4 regions of the Paenibacillus sp. J22P143 genome follow, and region 2 is predicted to be linked to each of the others. Evidence: riboswitches for the same ligand, from Rfam matches in the RefSeq annotation. Region 2 holds a riboswitch; each other region holds the start of a gene.
What was found. A riboswitch is a leader RNA that binds a small molecule or an ion and turns the genes downstream of it on or off. The one in region 2 is predicted to bind cyclic di-GMP.

Region 1: another riboswitch for cyclic di-GMP. It lies ahead of AC58PQ_RS16545 (PilZ domain-containing protein); the one in region 2 lies ahead of AC58PQ_RS06000 (GGDEF domain-containing protein).
Region 3: another riboswitch for cyclic di-GMP. It lies ahead of AC58PQ_RS24325 (transglutaminase-like domain-containing protein); the one in region 2 lies ahead of AC58PQ_RS06000 (GGDEF domain-containing protein).
Region 4: another riboswitch for cyclic di-GMP. It lies ahead of AC58PQ_RS22665 (diguanylate cyclase domain-containing protein); the one in region 2 lies ahead of AC58PQ_RS06000 (GGDEF domain-containing protein).

Annotation. Positions count from the first base shown of each region.
Region 1 covers NZ_JCAUAQ010000011.1:15,618-18,781, forward strand. Annotated here, with positions in the region: gene AC58PQ_RS16535 (DUF1648 domain-containing protein) at 1-221, shown strand, start outside; gene tadA (tRNA adenosine(34) deaminase TadA) at 230-667, opposite strand; cyclic di-GMP riboswitch class I at 943-1,029, shown strand; gene AC58PQ_RS16545 (PilZ domain-containing protein) at 1,143-1,877, shown strand; gene ychF (redox-regulated ATPase YchF) at 1,956-3,056, shown strand; gene prfA (peptide chain release factor 1) at 3,090-3,164, shown strand, end outside.
Region 2 covers NZ_JCAUAQ010000002.1:526,628-529,791, reverse strand. Annotated here, with positions in the region: gene AC58PQ_RS06020 (hypothetical protein) at 1-55, shown strand, start outside; gene AC58PQ_RS06015 (hypothetical protein) at 301-558, shown strand; gene AC58PQ_RS06010 (hypothetical protein) at 726-917, opposite strand; gene AC58PQ_RS06005 (hypothetical protein) at 956-1,396, opposite strand; gene AC58PQ_RS06000 (GGDEF domain-containing protein) at 1,522-2,034, opposite strand; cyclic di-GMP riboswitch class I at 2,465-2,557, opposite strand; gene AC58PQ_RS05995 (MASE4 domain-containing protein) at 2,718-3,164, opposite strand, start outside.
Region 3 covers NZ_JCAUAQ010000026.1:2,464-5,627, forward strand. Annotated here, with positions in the region: gene AC58PQ_RS24320 (class D sortase) at 253-930, shown strand; cyclic di-GMP riboswitch class I at 1,004-1,094, shown strand; gene AC58PQ_RS24325 (transglutaminase-like domain-containing protein) at 1,107-1,913, shown strand; gene AC58PQ_RS24330 (collagen binding domain-containing protein) at 2,215-3,164, shown strand, end outside.
Region 4 covers NZ_JCAUAQ010000021.1:69,813-72,976, forward strand. Annotated here, with positions in the region: gene AC58PQ_RS22660 (YwrJ family protein) at 1-576, shown strand, start outside; cyclic di-GMP riboswitch class I at 1,058-1,149, shown strand; gene AC58PQ_RS22665 (diguanylate cyclase domain-containing protein) at 1,221-2,258, shown strand; gene AC58PQ_RS22670 (FadR/GntR family transcriptional regulator) at 2,492-3,164, opposite strand, start outside.

The sequences.
Region 1 (3,164 bases), on a different contig from region 2:
TTACGACCGAGAATGCCCATGGACAATACCAGAATGCTCGTTTATTTATCAACAGTTTAAAAGCGATGATTGTAATTCTGTTTGGCTTCATTGAATGGTCTGTTGTCCAAAGCGCTAAAAAGGGTATCGCTGATCTTAACGTATGGATCCTGGGCTTCCTGCTGCTGATGCTGTTTGGCACAATTATCTTCTTCATCGTACGTTCGATCCAGTTAAAGTAAGGAAGGTTTTACGCCTTCCCGCGCAATTTTCGAAAAAACTGCGTCAACATCGTGGAACACTCCTCTTGTAAAACGCCGCTTACCACATCGACCCGGTGATTGAACCGGTCCTCCTGCAGCAAGTTCATTAACGTCCCCGCACAGCCTGCCTTCGGATCTACCGTTCCGTAAATCACTTGAGGAATACGTGCTTGCACGATCGCACCTGCACACATCGGACAAGGCTCCAGCGTCACATAGAGCTGGCAGTCTAGAAGACGCCAAGCCTGTAAATGCTCACTTGCCTGCTTAATCGCAATCATCTCCGCATGCGCGAGAGGATCTAAGGTTGTTTCACGTAAATTATAACCGCGGCCAATAATTTGACCTTGATGGACGACGATGGCGCCGATCGGTACTTCACGGATTGCTTCGGCCTTCAGTGCCTCGCCGATCGCTTCTTTCATCCAGGGGATATGTTCATCCACAGGGGGACACCTCGCAATAATAGTCTATCCACATGTGTATAAACATCCGAACAAATATTCGTTGTTAACAAGCTGTGGATAACAATGTGGATAACTTGTAAACCTGTGGATATTCATTCCACTACACATTCATACAATAAAAACAGGGCTCATGCAAGGATTTTAGTTGAAAGAAATAACTAGGCTACGTATAATGGTGATAACAGTGGGTCTTTTAGACCATAAATGATGAACGACATAACATTCATAGCAAGGTTCGACAATGGCAAACTTGTTGAAAAGCAAGGACGCAAAGCTGAGGGTCTAAGGTTCTAATGAACTATGGCAGTCTGGTTACCGACAATCGATGCTTTTATTGATTAAGGTGATAGACTGTCCCTTTCTTGTGGGGCAGTCTATTTTGTGCGGAAACATACATGAACATCCATCAATAAAGGGCGAGGTGTAGGTGAGCATGGCGATGAAGCAGGATGCTTTGAAGCGATATGGTTGTAAAGAAGGATACGATGCGGAAGTATTGATCGATTGCCGGGCTGTTGTAGGGAAGGATGATTTCGTATCCACGGGTATTCTGACCTATGCCCAAGGGGACATTATGGAAATTGAACTACCGGAATATGATGTGTTCCAACTGGGTGACAAGGTGAAGATTACGATGTATACCAAATCAGGGCTATTCGTCGTGCATACGACCGTTGTCGCCAGAGAACCAGGTTCGCTCATTGTCATTAATCCACCTGAGAATCGCAGAAGATTCGCGGAGAAGCGGGAATTCCCAAGGGTCAATGTAAGAAGATTTGGTCAGATCCTCGAATTTCAGAATGCGAATCAAAAGGAGCCCCAACAGCTTGAAACCCCGATAGATATTTCAATTAAAAATATTTCGATGAATGGTATCGGTTTTACGATAGACGACAATGGCATGATTGATAAGATTCTACATATAAAATGTACACTTTACGTGCAATTAGAGTTGGGCTTCGATATGCCTTGTCAGTTGGAAATTATAAGGAAAGAAAAGCTAGAGGACACCTATTATTATGGTGCTAGCTTTGAAAGCGTTCCCGCTGAACAAAGCAATGCGCTGCGCGGTTTTATTTTGCGGAATCAGATCAAAACGTACTTCGTGCAAAAGCGGGATGACGAGTTCAAAATAGCAATGGAAAAAAAGTCTGCGGCGAATCGATAGCTTGCAGGCTTTTTTTTGCCCTCCAAGTACTATATAATAAGAAGGATGATTTTCGAAAATTAAGGAGTTGTAACGACAATGGCTTTGAAAGCAGGTATCGTCGGTCTACCGAACGTAGGAAAATCGACATTGTTTAATGCAATTACACAGGCGGGGGCAGAATCTGCGAATTATCCGTTCTGTACGATCGATCCGAATGTTGGGGTAGTTGAAGTACCAGACGAGAGATTGCAGAAGCTGGTGGAAATCGTTGTGCCTAAGAGTATCGTGCCGACGGCCTTCGAATTCGTTGACATTGCGGGTTTAGTTAAGGGTGCGAGCAAAGGCGAGGGCCTTGGAAATAAATTTCTAGCACACATCCGTGAAGTTGATGCGATTGTGCATGTTGTGCGTTGTTTTGAGGATGATAATATTACTCACGTTTCTGGGAAAGTTGATCCGATTGGCGACATCGAGACGATTAATCTTGAATTGATTTTGGCAGACATTGAGTCGGTTGATAAAAAGATCGAGCGTTCACGCAAAAACCTCAAAGGCGGCGACAAGAAGGTGGTTGCTGAGGTTGAGTGTTTGGAACGTATCAAAGAAGCCTTATATAACGATATGCCAGCACGCAGCTTGGATTTGACAGAAGATGAGCGCCTGCTAGTTCGCGATCTTCATTTGCTAACGATGAAGCCAGTGCTCTACGCGGCAAACGTGAGTGAAGATGAAGTTGCAACTGCGGACGACAATGCATACGTTAAAATTGTGAAGGCATTCGCTGAGAAAGAAAACAACGAAGTCGTTTCCATTAGCGCGAAGGTTGAATCCGAAATTGCTGAGCTGGAAGAAGAAGAAAAAGCGATGTTCCTGGAAGAGTTGGGACTTCAAGAGTCCGGCTTGAATAGATTGATCAAAGCAGCATATAGAAAACTAGGCTTGTACACGTATTTCACAGCTGGCGTGCAAGAAGTTAGAGCATGGACGATCCGTAAAGGAACGAAAGCTCCGCAAGCGGCAGGCGTGATTCATACGGATTTCGAACGTGGATTCATTCGTGCGGAAGTTGTGTCGTACAACGATTTGTCAGCTGCAGGATCGATGGCTGGTGCTAAGGAAAAAGGCCAAGTGCGTCTTGAAGGTAAAGAGTACGTGGTGAATGACGGCGACGTTATGCATTTCCGTTTCAATGTTTAATGATTTATAAAATAGAGAAAGGAGTGATCCCCTATGTTGGATCGACTTCAGTCCATTGTGGACCGCTATGACAAACTAAGCGAGTTATTGTGTGACCCGGATGTAACG
Region 2 (3,164 bases):
TATCAGACGTGTTCACAGTCAAGTGGTAGAGAGCGGCGGTACGGGAAAGTTATAGAAACTATGTGATATATCAAGTGTTTAGGAGGCGAAACCGACTGGGAAATTATCCGTAGCAAGTGGGTTTAAACGATTTTAATTATTTTTGTAAGGCTACGACCCTACTTCGTAAATCTGAGGGGAAAGGTTTCTGTAGCCTTTCTCCCCCCTACAAAATACAGTGTATTAATTTATATATTCATTGCGATGTGGTTACACGGGTGTTATACTAGAGTTAACTTATGAATGGAGTTGGTAACAGGTATGACATCCAATCAAGAAACTAAGAAAGACTTAAAGACAAAAGGTATTAGCCCAACTATGACCTTCAAGGCTACACCAGAACTTAGAAATAAGATTGAACAGATCGTCTACTATCATTCCGAACAGTTATTTGGGCTTGAATTTAATATGACACAGGCTATTGAGATTGCAATTAAGCATTATCATAAGACCGTAGTCGAACCTTGGTTGGTAGCTAATGGAAAAGCAACGACAAAAGTACAGGAAGATAAACCTTAACTTGTAGTGATTTATTTATTGCCATAATAATTATACATAACATTTAAAACACAATGTATAAGAGTATATTTATATACATGCGTTACAGCCCATCGGCTGTAACGCTTTTTCTAATTCAGTTCGTTGTTCCTCAATTGCAGTGGCCTTCATCAGTCGTGCCCCTGCCTTCACAAGGATCCAGCAAAATACGCCTCATAATGATGGACTGGTTTGGGTTCAGCTAAATATAAACCTTCTTCTGCATCTGAGCTAGCAATCTGCTCAACAACTGCCAAAAGGAAAACACTAAATGCCAACACATGGAAATAATTTAATAACGTCAAAGGAATCCAAAAATCCTTTATAAGAAAATTTATCACTGTCGTGATATCCCAAAATACATAGATAGAATAAGCAATCAGGTATGATATAAAAGCTTTTTTCGGTATAACACCACAATGTGCAAAGAAGAATAGAGTACATATGTCAAAATGGCCGCAATTCCTATCACAGGAAAAAGAATTTCTATATGATAAAGGGAAATGTTCATCTCATACATTTTCTCTAAAATAACATCAATAATCCCAACAGCGAATAAAAGAATAGAAAATAGTATCGACATATAAATAAACACGAGATCAAGTACAACCTTTTTGCTAACACGAGTAGAAATCCACACAAACAAACACCCTGAAAATAATGCCCCTTCCAAATAGTAAAGGAAACTGTGTGGAAGAAAATCTATTGCATTCGATTCTGATAGTGTTAAATCATTACCGAATGATTCAAATGGACGAACAGTAGCAAAAAGATCATTACATAAAAAGACTACGAAGAGAGCAATAATAATCTTAATCAAAAAAGTAAATTCCTTACGAACACAAGACTTTAATCGCAACTTGTAGGCGTATTTTCTGGATGTAGTCATACATGAAGTATACTCTTCCCTTCTTTTTTCAACAAAAAAATCTCTTAAATACGAGTTTAATAAAATGTAATTTTGTTTTTTCCAGTTGTTTTAGAAAGATATAAAGCTTTATCTGCTTTTTCTAATATTTCATCAATTGGTTCATTATTGTACATAGCTACTCCAATACTGATCGTAACACCTTTCTTATTTTCTTCACTTACGAATACACCTGTTTCAATCAAACTTCTTAATTTTTCAGCTATAAGTAAGAGGCTTTCTTTGGTTTCATTACATACAACTATAATGAACTCTTCTCCTCCCATTCTAACAAATACATCTTCTTTTCTAATTCTTGAGCTTATTAAACTACTGATATTTTTTAATATTTCATCTCCAACAGGATGACCGTAGTTATCATTAATGCGCTTAAAGTTATCAATATCAAAAGCAATGAATCCGAGATGAAAGTTACTTCTTTTCCATGATGATATTCGATTTTCAAGAAATTCATTAAAATATCTTCTATTATATAAACCCGTTAAAGGATCTGTAAAAGATAATTCATTTAATTCTTTAACTAGTTTCACATTGTGAAGTTTGTAATGTGTAACTAAACTGAAAATAGAAACATTAATTATCGAAGAAAATATGGATGCGCTATTTGTGGGTAGATCAAAATAATACATCACTAAAGATTTATATATATTAAAAAAGATAAAATTGTAAACCAATACGTTTTCCAAAATGGATAGTGTGTTATTAAAATAAATGATGGAAATAACAGGACACTCCACATAAAAAAATATATATGTTCTCTTGATTGGAAAAAATAGATTGAAAGTCCAGGAATAGGGATTATCACTGCTATTAATATCCACCATATCATTTTTGAGTTTAAAAATTTAAACATATTATAAACCTCCTATATATGCCTTATTTCACATACTCGCTAGGGCAAAATAACCGCGAACCAAATGGTTGCACGAATTATCCACCGGAACTATCACCGGTGATATAGGCTGCAACCTGGCAATCATGATCCCTATCTATAAGGATTTTAGACCCATGGCTTTGCGTCATTCCCTTTCGAGAATTTTGCCTTATTCTATTTCAATTCTTGAATCGTTATTTTTAATAGTGATCTTCACTTCTAGGATTAGGACACCCTATGGATAATGTTAATCAATACATATTGCGATAACATTAGGGAATCATTTCTTTTCTGTTGCTTATGTATTTCTTATCTATTTAAGAGAATAAGGCATCCGATCTAATTCGGATGCCTTTCCCTGCCACATTGCACTAGGAAATTAGAGATTGATTCCAAAACGACAGCTAGTTCCTCTTTTACTTTCGACAATAGAAGAAGTGATTGCTCAAGATCTTTTTTACCACTCTCAAGCTCCTCAAGCTCATGCTGCAAATTCGCGGCCGATTCTAATAGTTCCAAAGCACCAATATGCAAAGCAACCCCCCTTAGTATATGGGTCAACAAAACAGCCTGTGCCATATCACCCAATTCTATAGCTCGACGAATATGCTCTGCGTCCTGGCAATGGTCCGCAGCAAACATTTGCAGTAATTGCCGATACAATCCAATATTTTGTTCTAACTGATGCAAAGCTTCTTTTACATGCAGGCCCGTTAACGGAACCAATTTCGCTGCTGCCTTAGTAGAATCGTCCACAAGAACATCTTTCGTACGAGAAGCTTTCAA
Region 3 (3,164 bases), on a different contig from region 2:
ACCAAGAACGGATTCGCTTGAATATATTTGTATTGCTTATTACCCTTCGAAGCATATAGAATTATGGTCAATGGAATGAAATTAAAAATATTAAGAGCATTTTCTAAACTACACCGTCTGTTAAATCTTACGATAAAACTTCGATGACCTGAATCAACAGGATGGTGAAGTTTTGAGAGCTACAATTATTGATAATCAGAGGCTTGCTTCTCTTCATAATGGATTATGCAAATATTAAGGAGTGGAACCCTGATGATAAAAAGAAATCTTTCACTTGTGTGCATCTTCCTAGGATTTATTATGTTGCTCTACCCGACGGTTAATGATCGTTATGAGAGCTATCAGCAACAGAAAATATTGAAGCAATGGCAGGAAAATATAAAGCATATCGATCAGGTTGCACCTGTGACTGATGCGGCGGTGGACTTTATTCCTTCTCCAATTTCGGCAGATGTGATGTCTTTGAATAGCCAGCCCAAACCTCTCATCTCAGAGCAGACATCTACCCCGGCCTCTATAATGCAGAAAAATATTGAGGGTGTTTTAGTCATAGACAAGATCAATCTGAAGGTTCCGATTCTAACGGATGCAACAGTGAACAATATGAAGCTTTCCGTAGCCAGCATCGCCAATACAGGCAATGTAGGCGCTATAGGAAATTATGCTATTGCCGGCCATAGGAACCTTACCTATGGAAAGAATTTTAATAGATTGGATGAAGTAACTGTCGGTGATTTGATCGAAGTGGATACGGTGAGCAAAAAGTATTTGTACAAAGTGCAAGTCAAGCAATACGTGCTTCCAGAAGATGTTTGGGTTCTTAAAGGAAACGGGAAGGATCGTGAGATTACGCTGATTACCTGCCACCCTATGGAAAATCCGACACATCGGATCGTCGTTAAGGGGATATTAGTAGAGCCAGCGGTATGAATAATTTAACTAATTAAGCCAACTAGCATATGATACCATAGCAATATTTAGAAAATATGACTTCGGTGCTCTTCACCGATAAAGGCAAATCTAGCGAAAGCTAGAGACGCAAAACTAAAGGGCCTTCCTTTGCATTTATGCAAAGTTGGCAGCCAGTTACCGAAAGGGGAGTTTTTGTGTTCAAAAAAACCTTGTTAATGACGATGCTTGCTGCACTTCTCCTGATTCTTACACCGAAAGGAACTTATGCAGCGTCCGCTCCATCCATCACAGACAAGACTTATTTGGAAAAGGGAATTATTACACTCAACTACTCCAATGATAAATACACGAAAGCCATTGTCCGTATTAAAAAGGGGAACGTCATGTACGACTATAATCTAGTAAAAGGGGCTCAATACCCCCTGCAATTGGGAGACGGCACTTACAATGTCCTGATCGCAGAATTAGTAAGCAACAACAAATATAAAGTAGTCGCGCAAGAAAGCATAAATGTGAAGATGGAAGACGAAAATGCAGTATTTTTGCAGTCAATTCTGCTTTTTAACTGGAACACGGATACGCAAGTCGTCATTGAGGCGAAAAAATTAACTGTGGATGCCCAGTCGGATTTGGATAAAATTGCAACAATTTATTCGTACATAACCGAAAATTTCGAATATGATTTTGATAAAGCAAAATCTGTAGAAGCTAGCTACATTCCTGATCTGGATGAAGTTTACAATGCCTCGAAGGGAATCTGTTATGATTATGCAGCTGTCTTCGCAGCTATGGTTAGAAGTGAAGGAATTCCTACACGTTTAGTTATGGGATACGAAGTAAGTGCTCCTGATACCTATCACGCGTGGAATCAAGTTTTCTTAAAGGATAGCAATGAATGGGTAACTATCGATACGACGTACGATTCCGCTCGTGTTCAAGGCGGACAAGCTACACCAATGCTTAAGGATGCGGCGGACTATATAATTACTAAAATTTATTGAAATGATACGTTCTATTTCGAAGTTTAATAAATAAGGGCCTGAATTTGAATCCAAATGCAGGTCCTTATTTAATTATTTATTTATAGCTCTTGTTCAAATTATGTTCAGGTTACCGTGAGATTCTTGGATTATACATTGGTGGTCACGAGAGTGCTAATGGCTGGCGAGACGTTCTAAATGACTGCTTTCTTTATCCATCGTCCCGATGGGAAAACCTACCTGATCCAAACTCCTTGACGCTTCCAGAATAAAAGTTGTAACTTCTTTATAGAGTCGGATGAGAATGGAGTGTTGAAAGACAATGTTGTTGAAAAAGACAAGTGCTCTGATGATCTCACTTATGATTTTCATGCAGGGGATATATGGAATCGGCTTTATGATTCCAGCTAATGCAGCCACCGCGATTTCAGGCAATATCATTGATAGCGTGACAATGGCTGTATACGACGATGAGGGACATAATGTGACCGATAACGTTTACGAACAAGGTTCCAAGGTGCAGGTGAACTATACCTGGTCACTACCGAATGACCATGGTTACGGTAACGGGGACACATATACGTTCACACTGCCGCAGCAATTTCAACTTTTTAATGATATCAGCGGACCTCTTACGATCGATTCTGAGAGTGTAGGAACGTTCAGCGTAAACTCGGATAATCATCAAGTTCTCATGACCTTTAATGATTCCATTCAGACTCATGATTATGTACATGGCATCATGACTTTCACAACGAAATTCGATACGCAGATCATTACAGGAAGTACGACTCAAATTATTAAAATTCCGATTCGCAGCGGAGAGCAAGTTTTTTCAATTAACTTTAAGCCGAACGTCACCTCAACAATTGAGAAAAGTGGAGTTCCGCAAGGTTTCAATGCCAAAAATATTGATTGGACCGTGGATGTGAATAAGGCGTTGAATTCCGTAGAGAACGCGGTCGTAAACGACCCGATTCCTACTGGTCTGTCCGTTCCAGTTACCGTTGCTGTCTATGATCTGGACGTTAAGCTGAATGGTACAGTGACGCAGGGAGCTGAGTTAGATTCAAGCAAGTACACAGTGGCTATGACGGGAAAAACTTTGACGGTCAATTTTACAGAGAGCCCTATTCGAACAGCATATCGTATTCAATATACGACACCGGCTACTGACTTTGCATCATTTGTCAACACCGCAACGTTTGAAGGTGCAAACAAAACGCCTATCAGCGCAACTGCAACTGTTGCAGTGCAGCATGGGAGCGCTTT
Region 4 (3,164 bases), on a different contig from region 2:
GATATCATGGTCATGGTCAATAATCAACAGTTCTATTATATCCCCTTAGTCAACGTACAGAATGTAAGACTGAATCCAGAGTCTAGTACGGAACCCGAGCAATTATCTGATGAAACGCCAATCGATTATCAGGAGGACAGCCTCTCATTTCGAAAGATATTAAATAATGCAAAAGGGCGATTTGTAGAGATTTATGTAACTGGCAATAAAACAATCCATGGTTATTTAACCAGTATTATGAATGATTATTTCGTCTTCTACTCGCCGGTCTATAAAACTATGTTTGTCTCTATGAATCACCTAAAATGGTTAATTCCTTATCACGCTCATCTCACACCTTATTCGCTTAATAGTCAATCACTTCCATTGAGTCCTTTCAACATTACCTTATCCAGAACTTTTGAAGGGCAATGTAAAAAATTGGAGGGAAACCTAGTTGTTTTTGATCTTGGAGATAACACGAAGAAAATAGGCTTACTTTACAAAGCGGATAGTGGTTCAATAGAGCTGATAAACGCAAGTGGAGATAAAGTAATTTGGAATTTACAGCATTTAAAAACGGTATATACGCCATGATTGATGAAGGATATTTTTTCAAAATAAAAAAACGACCTTCTAGGGGAAGGTCGTTCGAAAAAAGGTTGAAATATGCAACTATGCACACCTCATTTTATGAGACAATGGACTAATATGTTTGGGTGTTTAGCTAGACGAAAAAATTAGTCCTCTGGCAGCATGCTTCCATCCTAATGTAAAGCTAATTCTAGAGAGATTGGACACGCTTTCACATGATCATTTTTGTGCTTTCGATTGATAAATTTTGTGTTAACGGCCGATAACAGCAACTTAGCCACTACTGGGAATGACAACGTGATTTCATCGTTTAAAATCCAATGACAAAAACCGGCTTAGCCACTTTTTCACAGTGCCTAAGCCGGTTTTATTCAACTTCAAGCAAGAATATGCCCCAATTACAAAACTTTTTTTACGTTCGACATGAGACAACGTTTATTGCTATATACAGGTGAATTTCACCTACACTATAATAATGAAACAGCATTGAAAAGGGCAAATCATTGGAAACAATGAGACGCAAAGCCATGGCCTAACGCATTCCGAATGGGATGCTATGGTTGACAGGTTGCCGGATATGAAGGGGATGATCCTTTATTCGGGATGATCCTTTTTTTATTTCGTGAAAATCGTAGGAGGGCTCTCATTTGCCAATTGTAAGTATCTCCGTTCTTATAACCGTTTGCGGTGCACTGATCGGTCTTCTAGTAGGTCTTCTCGTCGCATTCAGAACGAGAGCCATCCGTTCGAGGTTCCTTATTGGGGCTTCCATTTATGAATCAGCCATCGATTGTATTCTCATGTTTACATCTGAGGGCAAGATTATTGAATGTAATCCTGCAGCAGAAGCCATATTCGGATACAAGCGTGAAGAGGCGCTTAAACGTACTTTATTCCATTTCCTATTTTCTATCGATCAGGATGGACAAGCTGCTGCTAGTTTATATCAACTGCTGCATCAGAAGTCGGATTCCATCGTGGGCAAACGCATCGAAATTACGGCTTACCGAGCGGACCACAGCACATTTCCGGCCGAAATTATCATAACGGATATGGTTTATGGGAGAAATAAGATGTATACAGCCTGCCTGCGGGACTTAACCGAAATCAGGAAATCCGAAGAACTGATGCATCAATTAGCGTACTTTGATCATTTAACGGGATTGCCTAATCGCAATCAATTTAATGAGCTTTTTGAGCGTGCTCTATCTCGTGCTCAACAAAACAATGAGACCTTAGGCGTTATGTTTTTGGATATTTATCGGTTCAAATGGATTAATGACTCTTTCGGTCATTTGATTGGGGATCACACGCTTCAAAGATTCGCTGCTTTACTTGCTAGTTGTTTACCCATACATGGATCCGTCTCCCGGTTGAGTGGGGATGAATTTGTCATCCTACTTCCCCAAGGTGATCAACAAAAAATTACGGAACAAGCCCAGAACATCATCGCCTTGCTGGAGATTCCTTTTCATATGGAAATTGGCGACATCTATGTGTCTACGAATATTGGTATTTCCATATATCCTTACGATGGAGATACACAGGAGCTTTTGCTTAATCATGCAGACCAAGCCATGTATGCAGCGAAAGAGCAGGGTCGAAACAATTACCAATTTTTCCAACCAGGTATGCAAATGAAATGTTCCCAGAGAATTGTCTTTGAACACTCTTTGCAAGGTTAGCTGCACCCTGCCTTCGGAAGAGTCCACCACGTTCCCCTTCACCGCTTCTCTCGGGTTAGTCCATTTTTTCGGCTAATTCCGCCCGCAAGACCACTTCCCTATGCTGCCTCTATGGACGAACGCGTCCACGGAGGAATATAGCCGACTTATTGAGCCGAACAAATAAATCTTTATATTTCAAAGAAAAAACCTTCCCCTCAGCTTATCGCATAGTGGGAAGGCCCTCTGGTTATTCAAATATATTTGATCAAAATACTCTCCACATGCTCCAGATGCTCGCGCATCGCCTCAGAAGCCAGCACGGGATCTCCGTTTAGAATCGCTTCATAAATCACTTTATGTTCCTTCAAAAGCTGGACAGCCACTTCCTGATTCGCATACAGCTCCGCACGGCGGATGTCGCGAATCATCATTTCCATCGCATTGCGGATCGAGTCACACGTCTGCACCATAATGGCGTTGTGTGTCGCTAGAACGAGCAGCTCATGGAAAGCAAGATCGGTTCGTTCACCCTCAGCGTCATTGCCTACGGAGCTCTCCATGTCTTGCATGATGCGCTGCAGCTGCGCTAAGTCCTCAGCTGTTCTTTTCCGCGCAGCAATCGATGCAATTGAAATCTCTAGCGATTGTCTCACTTCCATGAGCTCCAGGAGCGTCGTTCGATTCATGCGAAGCGACGTCCATTCTGGCAGGGAAACCTCGGCAGGTGCTTGCCGTATGACACGACACGCACCGCCCTGCCGAATCTCAATGAGACCCATCGCTTTCAAGGCGCTTAGCGCTTCCCTCATCGTGGAACGCCCGACGCCGAAGCGCTCGGACAGCTCCTTCGTAGAAGGAAGCTTATCCCCCATCTTCAACTGTCCCTGCAGAATCATCTCTTTGATCTGCTGGGCGATCTCATCA